DNA from 3 places in the Paenibacillus sp. FSL R7-0163 genome. Region 2 is predicted to be linked to each of the others. Evidence: predicted binding sites of a transcription regulator. Region 2 holds the regulator's gene; each other region holds the start of a gene.
What was found. The regulator Rex, encoded in region 2, represses fermentation and respiration genes when NADH is low (regulators of the CRP and FNR family bind a similar motif). The targets are predictions, from matches to a motif close to TTGTGAAATATTTCACAA.
Positions count from the first base shown of each region.

Region 1: a site for Rex is predicted at 1,857-1,874, ahead of NST45_RS26000 (phosphoketolase family protein). Genes of this name have one in related genera too.
Region 3: a site for Rex is predicted at 2,242-2,259, ahead of nadA (quinolinate synthase NadA). Genes of this name have one in related genera too.

Region 1 covers NZ_CP150224.1:5,938,376-5,942,727, reverse strand. The annotation lists gene guaD (guanine deaminase) at 1-386, opposite strand, end outside; gene NST45_RS26010 (hypothetical protein) at 698-886, shown strand; gene NST45_RS26005 (GntR family transcriptional regulator) at 974-1,696, shown strand; gene NST45_RS26000 (phosphoketolase family protein) at 1,991-4,352, shown strand, end outside.
Region 2 covers NZ_CP150224.1:1,585,725-1,590,076, forward strand. The annotation lists gene dinG (ATP-dependent DNA helicase DinG) at 1-2,304, shown strand, start outside; gene NST45_RS07005 (redox-sensing transcriptional repressor Rex) at 2,435-3,088, shown strand; gene NST45_RS07010 (amidohydrolase) at 3,075-4,352, shown strand, end outside.
Region 3 covers NZ_CP150224.1:6,093,741-6,098,092, forward strand. The annotation lists gene nadB (L-aspartate oxidase) at 1-1,193, opposite strand, end outside; gene nadA (quinolinate synthase NadA) at 1,233-2,171, opposite strand; gene ftsH (ATP-dependent zinc metalloprotease FtsH) at 2,431-4,352, opposite strand, start outside.

The sequences.
Region 1 (4,352 bases), 2.5 Mb from region 2:
GCGAGCAAAGTGCCAACCACGTCATCGTAGACTTTTTTTGCAAAAGCCAGGTCCGAGAATTTAGACTCCAGTGGGAAGGTATAAGTATTTAGCCAATCATAGAGTGGAATATCTAATGCAGTTCCAGATTGAGCCCATTGTGGCGCGTGAACATGCAGGTCGATAAAGCCGGGCAAAAAATACTGGCCTTCAGCTAATACATGAAAATTGTCCTGACCTTGATAAGCATCAAGCAAGGGTTGATAGTCGGGGTGCTTCGGTGCAACAATCATTTCTATCATCCCATCCGTGTTGATACAGAAGAGATGGTCCTTTAAAATTTGAATTTCTTTTGGGGATAGGCTAGAAAATGAAGTGCCTAGGAATATTTGCATATATTTTCTCATAATTTCCGCCTTAATGTTCGTCTTTTGGTGTGCATTCGTTATTATAATCCGTGAAAAAGGATAAGTCCAGACCAAAAGTCGAATAAAGGCGTAATTGACGGATAGGAGGAGCGGAGGAATTGAAACCGAATATGACGCATAGACGTCATGTTCGCTATGCTAGAATACAGAAAAAGATAGAGGGAAGTAAAAAATGCAGGTGTGTTTCGATTCCTTTACGGTTATAGGAAATGAATGCGGTTACTATCTTGTGATATAATAGATGAAATCGATCAATAGTTTGAGAAAATTGGATTAGGAGTGTTGCCTGGATGAGAAGATACAACATTTGGCGCCCGTTGATGTTAATTATTGTTGCTGTACTTACAAAAAGCTTGGTCACTAACCTGTGCATTTTGTTTGGTATGCAGGCTGAAGCAGCTAGTAGTATGGGGACGCTGGGCATGGTCATTGCCGGTTTAGTGATGTACAATCGCATGACAAATCGCCGTCGTAAATAAGGTGGCCGGATAGATTATAAACGTCTGGTTATTATGTTATAGTAAAGATTGAAATAAAACTTGTATCGACCTGAAAAGGAGTACTTCATGACACAGTTTGTCTACAAACAAATTATTGATGACTTAAAAATGAAAATTTTTGCTGGGCAGTTTCCCGATATGAAATTACCGGATGAACGAACGCTTAGTGAAACTTATCAAGTGAGTCGTAGTTCTATTAAAAGTGCTCTGACTAAAATGGCAAATGCCGGCATTATTTTTAAAAAGCGTGGCTCAGGGACATTTATAAATCCTTTATACATAAAAAATGAATCTATTTTTAACTACGAAGGCTCTAATTTAGGTGTCACCGACAATTTTCAAATGAATGGGAAGAAGCCAAAGATTAAAGTTCTGAAATTCGAGGTCATTCCACCAACGGAAGAACTGCAACGGGATCTGTTTTTAGGACCACATGATTTTGTATACAAAATCGTTCGCTTGCGTCTTTTTGATGATGAACCCTTTATGATTGAAACGGGTTATATCCCAATCAAAATCGTGCAGAACTTAAATCAGACTATTATTGAAGGATCTATCTTTAATTATTTGGAGGATTCACGGAACCTGGCGGTAACCAAATCCTTTTTATCGATATCCGCAGAACCCTCTGAGGCTACGGATCAAGAGCTGCTGCATTTGCAGGCGAATGAGCCAGTAAGCATTATGGAAGGGATTTTCTTTTTAGATAATGGCACACCCTTTGAATTCTCCCATATGCGTTTCCACTATAAATACTTAAAATTTAATACCTTTGTGTCCGTTCATTAAAAGTAAGACTGGGGAATTTTTCTCGGTCTTATTTTTTTTATTTTGCGTAAAATAGATGAAGGAAAAGCAGCAAATATCTCCCGCAAACTTCAGCCCATATTTTTACATATATATTAATATTGACGTATTTTTACAGACAATTGACACCGTTTTTCATACTATGTTCATATTTTCACAAAATTGGACCGTATCATTTGTTGAAAAGGTTGAATTAATTTTTGGCGGCGGTATGATGTACTTGTGGAAGAAATTACGGCAATGTAGACACAGAAAAAATTTTGGGGAGTGGAAGAAATGGTATTATCCATGGATGTTGATTACTCATCAAAAACTTATTTAGAGAAGCTTGATGCATACTGGCGCGCAACTAACTACATCTCTGTAGGTCAACTGTATTTGAAAGATAATCCGTTGTTAAGAGAACCGCTGAAAGAAGCAGACGTAAAGATTAAGCCAATTGGACACTGGGGAACTATTCCCGGCCAGAACTTTATTTATGCCCATTTGAATCGGGTCATTACTAAATATGATTTGAATATGTTCTATATCGAGGGTCCTGGTCATGGCGGTCAGGTCATGGTTTCAAACTCCTATCTCGATGGTAGCTATACTGAAATTTATCCGGAAATTACACAAGATATCCCAGGTCTGAAGAAATTGTTCAAACAATTCTCTTTCCCAGGTGGAGTTGCTTCCCATGCTGCCCCTGAAACACCTGGATCGATCCACGAAGGTGGCGAATTAGGTTATTCTCTATCCCACGGTGTAGGTGCTATTCTGGATAATCCAGATTTGATCTCCGCTGTTGTTATTGGTGATGGAGAGGCTGAAACTGGCCCATTAGCGGCTTCATGGTTCTCCAACCGGTTCATCAATCCAGTTACTGATGGTGCAGTTCTGCCGATCTTGCACTTAAATGGTTTCAAAATCAGTAACCCAACGATTCTGTCTCGTCAATCCAAAGAAGAAATTACTGCATACTTTAAAGGTATGGGTTGGGAACCGTTCTTCGTTGAAGGCGAAAATCCTGATCTAATGCATCCAGAAATGGCTAAGGTGCTTGATACCATCGTAGAAAGAATTGAAGCGATTCAAAAGAATGCACGTGACAACAATGACCTTACGCGTCCGGTTTGGCCAATGTTGGTCTTCCGTTCTCCTAAGGGCTGGACGGGTCCAAAGCAATGGGATGGTGTTCCGAATGAGAACTCGTTCCGTGCCCATCAGGTGCCGATTCCAGTGGATCAAAAGAATATGAAGCACGCTCCAGCGTTATTGGAGTGGATGAACAGCTATAAACCAGAAGAATTATTTGATGAGAATGGTCGTCTGAATGTTGAACTTGCTGAGATCCTGCCAACTGGCGACAGACGTATGGGAATGAACCCAGTTACTAATGCTGGCAACCAAATTAAAGATCTAAACTTACCGAATTTCCGTAAGTTCGCACTTGATAATTCCAAACCAGGTGAAGTAATAGCACAAGATATGGCCGTTCTGGGTAAATACATGAAAGATGTTATCTCTCTGAACGAAGAGAACCGCAATTTCAGAATTTTCGGACCGGATGAAACAATGTCCAACCGTCTGGGACCTGTCTTTGAAGTGACGAAACGTCAATGGTTGGATCAAGTGATTGAGCCGAATGATGAATTCCTAGCTTCTTATGGCCGTGTTATCGATTCCCAATTGTCTGAACATCAGGCAGAAGGTTTGCTTGAAGGTTACGTATTGACAGGTCGCCATGGTTTCTTTGCAAGCTATGAAGCTTTCTTGCGTGTCGTGGATTCGATGATTACTCAGCATTTCAAATGGCTGCGTAAAGCAACAGATCAAAGCTGGCGTGCGGATATTCCATCATTGAATGTGGTAGCAACTTCAACTGTATTCCAACAAGACCACAATGGTTACACTCACCAAGATCCAGGTTTGCTAGGTCACTTGGCTGATAAAAAACCAGAATTTATCCGTGAGTATTTGCCGGCTGATGCGAACTCCTTGCTGGCTGTCTTTGACACCGTCTTAAATGACCGTCAAAAAATTAACTTGATCGTTTCTTCCAAACATCCTCGTCCACAATGGTTCAGTGCGGATGAAGCACAAGAGCTGGTGGATAAAGGACTGAAGATTATTGACTGGGCAAGCACCGATCAAGGTGGAGAGCCTGATGTTGTCTTTGCTTCTGCAGGTACAGAACCAACTATCGAAAGCTTGGCTGCAATCTCTATCCTGCATGAAAAACTGCCGAACCTTAAGATTAGATATATCAACGTGGTAGACTTGTTGAAACTGAGAAGTCAAAAATTAGATCCGCGTGGCTTATCTGACGAAGAGTTTGATCAATTTTTCACAAAAGATAAACCAGTTATCTTCGCTTTCCACGGATATGAAGGTCTGATTAAAGACTTGTTCTTTGATCGCCATAACCATAACCTGCACGTACACGGATACCGCGAGAATGGCGATATCACAACACCATTCGATATGCGCGTATTGAATCAAATGGACCGCTTTGACTTGGCGAAGGAAGCTGTTCTGAGCTTGCCTAATGCTAACGACTATAAAGCGATCGCAGATGAAATGGATGCTATCGTTAAGAAACATCACCAATTCATTCGTGAAGAGGGTATTGATTTGCCAGAAGTAGAGAACTGGG
Region 2 (4,352 bases):
GATCTGGGCTGGTACTTTGATGGTCTGCTGCGAGAGCGGGAAGCGGAGACGCTACAGCCCGAAGGTGATCTGACTTTCTATCGTCAATTAGCGCTTGCAGTAGGAGACTGGACGGAGTTAGCGCCACCTAGAGATGAGCATGCTGAGAATCCGCTAGCGAATTTATCTTTTACTGATTATATGGACGAAGTAACCAAACGACTTAAAGACACATTACCGCAGTATGAAAGCCGGGAAGCTCAGGATATTATGATCAATGAGGTGATGACGGCACTTGCCGAAGACAAACACCTACTGATCGAAGCGGGCACAGGAACCGGTAAATCGCTCGGTTATTTGTTGCCTGCCATTTATCAAAGCGTTCGCACCAATGAAAAAGTCATGGTCAGCACTCATACCATTAATCTGCAGGACCAATTGCGCGAGCGGGATATCCCTTTGTTAACGCAGGTAGTTCCTTTTCCGTTTAAAGCTGCTATTTTTAAGGGAAGAGGACATTATTTGTGTCTGCGTAAGTTTGAGCATAAAATTAATAAAAAGGACTTTATAAGCCCAAGGGAAGATGCGCTTACTGCAGCTCAGATGATCGTATGGCTCACTCAAAGTGAATCAGGGGATGATGAAGAGCTGAATTTAAGCGGCCGGGGCGGTGATTTCTGGGAGACGGTGGCAAGCGATACCGATTCCTGTCTGGGACGTTCCTGTCCTTGGTTCCGCAAATGCTATTATCATAGGGCCAAGCATGAAGCTGGGATTGCTGACGTGGTCATTACGAACCACTCCAAGCTATTCGCAGATGTTAAAGCTGGGCACCAGCTGCTTCCAGCTTACGAGCATCTTGTAATTGATGAAGCACATCATTTAGAAGATGTGGCTGGTAAACATCTTGGCATGCATATGAAGCATTTCACTGTGGCACACACGTTATCGCGACTGTATAAAGATAGCCGAAACGGACAGCTTCCTGCTCTGCGCCAGATCTTACAGTCGTCAGGCAGTGAAGAGGCTTCAGAATGGAGCGGAGTCATCGATCGGATCTACCCGGATCTGCTTACTGTCAAAGAAACCTGGGATGCACTCAGCGACAAGCTGTTCAGCCTTTTGCCGGAACGCAGTGATGCAGCAGCAGGGGAAGCGGGACAACTGGTTATGCGTTTGCTTCCCGCCCGTAAGCCGAAGGATTGGGATGAATTAGTTGCGCTTGAGAACACTATGAATCTGACGTTAAGCGACATCATCCGTAAGGGTGATAAAATGCTTAATGAGATGCGTGACCAGGAAAGCCAATCCTCAGCAGACAGTCTTGTTACTGATATTAGCGGTTTATTTAAGGATTTGGCTTCCATACGTGAGCAAGTAAGATTCTTTATGGGGCTGAATGACGATAATGTAGTATATTGGCTGGAGGCAAATGGAAATTACCGCAGCAAATCACTGCAGATGTATGCCGTCCCTGTGGATGTTAGCAGCCAGCTTAAAGAGTTGTTCTTCGATAAGAAAAAAAGCATCGTGCTTACCTCGGCGACGCTGTCTGTAGATAAATCTTTTCAGTTTATGATTGATAATCTCGGACTTAACGAAGCTGCGGAAGAGGGACGTCTAATGACTTCACTCCTTCCTTCTCCCTTTAAGTATCGCGAGCAGGCGCTGCTAGTTATACCGCGTGATTTTCCTAGTGTGAAGGGCAGTGTGGGCGATGCTCGATTTGTCGATACACTCGTACAGTCGTTAGCAGAAGCTGCCAAAACAACACGTGGGCGGATGCTGGTTCTGTTTACTTCTTATAAAATGCTGCGTCAGGTATATGATCCGCTTAAAGAGGCTTTGGCCTCACAAGAGATTACGGTGCTTGGTCAAGGCGTGGAAGGTGGCAGCCGGAGCAAGCTGATCCGCCGCTTTCAGGACAGTGCAGCATCCGTTCTGCTGGGGACGAGCAGCTTCTGGGAAGGTGTAGATATTCCAGGTGAAGCACTGACTTGCCTGGCCATCGTGAGACTTCCGTTTCAACCGCCGAATCACCCGTTGGCGGAAGCGAAGTCGGAGTTATTGCAGGCTCAGAAGAAGAATCCGTTCATGAAATTGTCTGTTCCTCAAGCGGTTATTCGCTTTAAGCAGGGATTCGGAAGACTGGTTCGCACGGCGCAGGATCGCGGAATAGTTATTGTTTATGATACAAGGGTTATTGAATCTCATTACGGGAAGTATTTCCTTTATTCATTGCCTGGTCCCAAAATGGAGCATATGCTGACTGATCAAATGGTCCCCCGCATAGCGGAATGGCTAGAGGATGGCGGCGCTTCTTAAAATGCTCGTCTTCAGTTTAGCTCCTCCTTATCCTTAAGGGCGGTAAGTTACAGTACCGCCCTTAATAAGGAGAGGTATACGTTTGAATATGGATTTTCACAAGAACATTACTATTTTTAGGAGGAAAAATATGAAATCGGATAAAATATCAGAAGCCGTTGTTCGCAGACTACCTGTGTATTTGCGTTTTTTGAATGATCTCCAGAATCGCGAAATATTAACAGTTTCCTCTCAGGAACTTGGACAAAAGCTGGATCTTAATCCCGCACAGATTCGTAAGGATTTAGCGTATTTTGGTGACTTCGGCAGAAAAGGTATCGGCTATGATGTAACGTATCTTATTGAGAAAATCCGTCATATTCTGAAGCTGGATCAACAGCTTAATGTAGCTTTAGTAGGGGCAGGTAATCTCGGACATGCCTTGTCTAATTACAATGCATATCTTAAAGATACAATGAAAATCACCGCTATATTTGATTCGTACGCTCCTAAGGTTGGACGTAAGATCAACTCCCTTACTGTGCAACCAATGGATGAACTAGGCAGCACGATTCGTGAGCAAGGTATTCGCATTGCCATTATTACCGTACCTGATTCAGAAGCTCAAAATGTAGCAGATATTCTCATTTCTTCTGGGATTGAAGCGATTTTGAACTTTGCCCCTGTGATTCTGAAGACACCACCGAATATCCGGGTGCATGCAGCTGATTTTACAACTGATCTGCAAAGTCTTGCTTATTACTTGCGGGATGGAAAGGAAGAAAGCGAACATGAACAGCAATAAAACGATAATTAAGGGCGGGTATTTTCTGACTCCGGGAACGGATGAGCCGGTTCTGAGTGGATATATGACTATTGAAGATGATTTAATCACTTACATAGGAAAAGAAGAGCCTCAGATGGAAGCTGGAGTGCAAGTGGTTGATGGCAGTCGTCTGCTGTTCATGCCTGGACTTGTAAACACACATGGTCATGCGGCGATGTCTTTGCTGCGTGGATATGGAGATGATTTAGCGCTACAAGTGTGGCTTCAGGAGAAAATGTGGCCGATGGAGGAAAAGTTCACCGGTGATGATGTATACTGGGGAACCTCCTTATCTGTATTGGAAATGCTGAAGGGTGGAACTACGACCTTCCTCGATATGTATGATCATATGGACCGAGTAGCTGAGGTAGCTGAGTTATCAGGTATCCGTTCCGTATTGATGCGTGGTGTGATCGGGTTATGTCCAGAGGATGTACAGAATCACAAGCTTGCGGAAGCGATTTCTTTTGCCCGTAACTGGCATGGAAAGGCGGACGGTAGAATTACTACTATGATCTCGCCGCACGCCCCTTATACTTGCCCTCCGGACTTCCTGGTTAAGTTCGTGCAGGCAGCGCATGATCTGGATTTACCGATGCATACGCATATGTCCGAAACGAAACGTGAAGTGGAACAAAATGTGGCGGATTACGGGTTGCGTCCTGTAGCTCACTTAGAGAAGCTTGGAATGTTCACACGTCCCTCGATAGTTGCACATGGTGTTCATTTAAATGATGAAGAGATTGAGATCTTGGCTCGCCATAATGTGGGTGTCTCTCATAATCCGGGCAGTAATTTGAAGCTGGCTAGCGGAGTGGCTCGGGTTACTGATCTTCTAAAAGCTGGTGTGAAGGTGTCTCTTGGCACGGATGGCGCGGCAAGCAACAATAACTTGGATATGTTTGAAGAGATGCGGCTTGCAGCTCTCATTCATAAGGGTGTCAGCGGTGATCCAACGGCTGTTCCAGCTCCAGAAGCTCTACGTATGGCTACAGAATATGGCGCCCAGTCCATCTTTTTAAATAATGTAGGTAGACTTGCTGTTGGGATGAAAGCTGATTTCATTGCAATTGATATAGATCAGCCGCATTTGCTGCCACACACAGATCTGTTGTCTCATGCAGTTTACTCTGCTAGCGCTAAGGATGTTGAGCATGTGTGGGTGAATGGTAAACAGGTCATCAAGCATGGACAATGCTTAACCCTGGATGAGGAAGCTATCCGGCGTAAAGCGCAAGAAGCC
Region 3 (4,352 bases), 2.4 Mb from region 2:
TGTCCAAATACAATGGCCTCAGATAAAGAATTACTAGCTAAACGGTTAGCGCCATGCAGGCCTGTGGAGGAAACCTCCCCGCAAGCAAACAGACGCGGGACGGTACTCTCTCCATTCAGATCGGTCTTAATCCCCCCCATCATATAATGCGCAGCAGGAGCCACTGGAATCCAATCACTTGTAATATCCAGTCCATAGCCCATACATGTCTCATATATTGTGGGAAACCGATGCTTCACCATCTCTGGAGATTCATGTGTAATATCCAAATAAACGAACGTTGATTTAGTAAGTTCCATTTCACTTACAATAGCTCGCGCTACAATATCCCGCGGGGCTAGTTCAAGCAGGTTATGATAACGCTCCATGAACCGCTCTCCATTAATATTGCGCAAGACTGCTCCTTCCCCACGCACAGCTTCGGAGATTAAAAATCTAGGAGCTCCTGGGTAACTAAGTGCTGTAGGATGAAATTGAATAAATTCCATATCTCGTATATGAGCACCAGCGCGATAGGCGATCGCTACACCATCTCCTGTAGCTACCTCAGGGTTGGTAGTGTATCGATATAATTGTCCTGCTCCACCAGAGCACAAAATGGTCGCATCCCCTTGCAGGAACAACCGTCCACCACCGGGCCGCTGCAATAATGCGCCTACACATTCGCCACCTTCAGTGATGAGATCGATAACATAATGATCATCCCAGACCTCAATATTCTCATGTTCCGCTACCTGTTCCGCCAATGCACGAACAATCTCATAACCGGTAGCATCCCCATTAGCATGCAAAATACGGCGGTGGCTGTGCGCTCCTTCCTGAGTCAAAGCCAGTACCCCATCTTCCTTATCAAACAGGGTTCCTAAGCGAATTAACTCATGAACGCCTTCCGGCCCTTCATTAACAAGTGCATCGACAGCTGTTGAGGAGCAAAGACCTGCACCGGCCATTAAGGTATCCTGCCGGTGGTATGCAGGGGAATCATCCTCAGCTATAACAGCTGCGATCCCCCCCTGTGCATAGCGAGTATTACTTTCCATCACTGATTTCTTTGTGATCATTATGACACGCCGATCTTCACTGGCTTTAATAGCTGTGAATAACCCGGCAATCCCTGAACCAATAACAATACAATCTGTCTTTACCGTAGGAATATCCCGAAGATCAAAATCAACCAAATATTGTGGAATCATGACCGCTTTTCACCTGTTTCAACGAAAGAGTAGCGCATGCTACCGGACTTGTAGCATGCGCTCTAGGGATGTTCTGGCTTTGTCGGCGACAGCAGGCGGTACATAGATTTGTGGCTTCATCGTCTCCAGGCATTTCACCAGTTTTTTTAGATTATTAACTTTCATATTGGGACAAACAAGAAATTTGGTAGCAAAATGGAATTCTTTATCTGGACTATCCTTACGAAGCTGATATCCGGTACCATCTTCCGTTCCAACGATAAATTGCTTACGATCCGATTTCCGGCAATACTCCAGAATTGATGTAGTGCTGCCTACATAGTCACCCATGGCCACTACTTCAGGACGGCACTCTGGATGAACTACAAATTCCGCATCTGGATATTTTGCTCTCATCTCTACTACATCTTTGACGGTCAACATGTCGTGAGTGTTGCAATAGCCTTCCCAGATAATCAGCTTCTTGCCCGTCTGATCTTGTACATATTGACCAAGATTCTTATCTGGGACCCAAATAATCTCTTCGGCGTCAAGGGATTCGATTACTTTCACAGCATTAGCAGAGGTACAACAAATATCGGTTTCTGCTTTAATCTCGGCGGACGAGTTGATATAAGTGACTACTTTAGCATTTGGATGTTGAGCTTTTAGCTTACGTAAACCGTCTACATTGACCATATCTGCCATTGGACAGCCTGCACGTTCATCAGGAATTAGGACGGTTTTGTTCGGGGCTAAAATTTTTGCACTTTCCCCCATGAAATGAACACCGCAGAATACAATAACTTCCGCATCTGTCTCTGCAGCCTTCTGAGCGAGTAAAAAAGAGTCGCCCCGGAAATCGGCAACCTCCTGAATTTCATCACGCTGATAATAATGAGCTAAAATGATTGCGTTTCGTTCCTTTTTAAGCTGTTCAAGACGTATACGAAGTTCTCGATTCTGTTCCTGCTTGCGCTCAAGCGCCAGAGCTTCCACCGATTGTTCTCCCCCTTAAATCCTCGCGGCTTTTCGCCGACATGATGTTATCAAATGGCATGCGCCATCATGGTGAAAAAATGAACATGCTGATATAAATAGTAAGTAATATTAATCACTAATGTACACAACGTTCCAGCCCCTGTCAATGTAACTGGACAGGCTTTAAGGCATAGAATCCCTTAAAAATTAAAATAAAAAATCCGGAGAACAGTTACGTTCTCCGGATAAATTTACATCATATGAATGGTGGACCCAATTAGGTAAGGCTAGTGCCCCCACCTTTGTTGTCATCACCGGAACCGTCATTACCCTCAGAATCAGGGTTATTCGGGATATCCTTTGATAAGTCAGGAAGTGTGGACTGTTCGTCCTCAGGCTTGCCTTGAATGCGAACTCGCACATCACCGATATTGTCGATGACAGGCTCGCCAACTTCATGGGCAACACCTTCGCCACCCTCTGGTTTACCATCCTCGGAAAGGAATCCTTGTTCAATCAGTTGTGTGATCTGATCAAGCTCAAGTGTTTCTTTCTCAAGTAATGTATTGGCAATCAAGTGCATTTCTTTGGAGTGTTTGATCAACAGATCTTTACAACGTTCGTAACTCGAAGTAATAAAGTTCTGCATTTCCTGATCAATCTCATAAGCAATGGAATCACTGTAATTCTGTTCATGCCCAATATCACGACCTAAGAATACTTGACCTTGAGAAGATCCGAACTGCATAGGTCCAAGCTTATCGCTCATACCGTACTCCATAATCATGGCACGCACGATGCGCGTAGCCTGTTGGAAGTCACTGTATGCACCCGTACCGATCTCACCAATAAACAATTCTTCGGCAACACGTCCACCAAGTAATCCAGTAACCTTATCTAAAAGCTCCTGCTTGGTAACGATCATCCGATCTTCCTTCGGAAGCATAATAACGTATCCGCCTGCACGTCCGCGTGGGATAATAGTAACTTTATGCACCATATCGGCGTGCTCAAGGAAGTAACCAGCAATAGTATGGCCTGCTTCATGATAAGCTACAATACGTTTCTCGCGGTCACTGATCACACGGCTGCGTTTCTCAGTACCTACGATAACACGGTCAATAGCTTCATCCACTTCAATCATGGAAATATCTTTACGGTTACGGCGTGCAGCTAGCAAAGCTGCCTCATTCAGCAGATTCTCCAAATCAGCACCTGTGAATCCGGTTGTGCGTTTAGCAACAACATCCAGTCTTACATCTTTCGTAAGCGGTTTGTTACGAGCGTGCACCTTAAGTACAGCTTCACGGCCTTTCACATCAGGACGGTCAACCGTAATTTGACGGTCAAAACGTCCTGGACGAAGCAATGCCGGATCAAGTATATCAGCGCGGTTAGTCGCCGCTACAATAATAATGCCTTCGTTACCACCGAATCCATCCATCTCAACCAGCAATTGGTTAAGCGTCTGCTCACGCTCGTCATGTCCGCCACCAAGACCGGCACCACGCTGACGACCCACAGCATCAATTTCATCAATGAAGATAATACATGGAGCATTCTTCTTAGCATTCTCGAACAAATCACGTACCCGAGAAGCACCGACACCCACGAACATTTCCACAAAGTCAGAACCGGAAATACTAAAGAAAGGAACGCCAGCTTCACCTGCTACCGCACGGGCAAGCAATGTTTTACCTGTTCCCGGAGGACCTACAAGCAATACGCCCTTAGGAATACGTGCGCCGACAGCTGCAAATTTGCGTGGATCTTTCAGGAACTCAACGACTTCGACAAGCTCTTGCTTCTCTTCGTCCGCCCCTGCAACATCCTCAAAGCTGATTTTCTTCTTCTCTTCATTATATAACCGAGCCTTACTCTTGCCGAAATTCATGACTTTACCGCCGCCACCTTGCGCCTGGTTAAACAGGAAGAAGAACAAGATGAACATAATTACCAGTGGGATAATTGAAGAAAGGAATGTCAGCCAAATGCTGGTACCTTCCATTTTCTTCTGAGTTAATTCAATCCCATTAACATCACTGGCTTGAATAAGTTCATCGATAGCGGCATCTGTAGGAGGAATATATGTGGAGAAGCTTTTCGATTTAGTATCGGCAGGCAGCTCTCTATACTCGCCTGTGACCAGAAAGGCATTACCCTCAAACTGAACCGTCAAATCCTTCACATTGTTGTTCT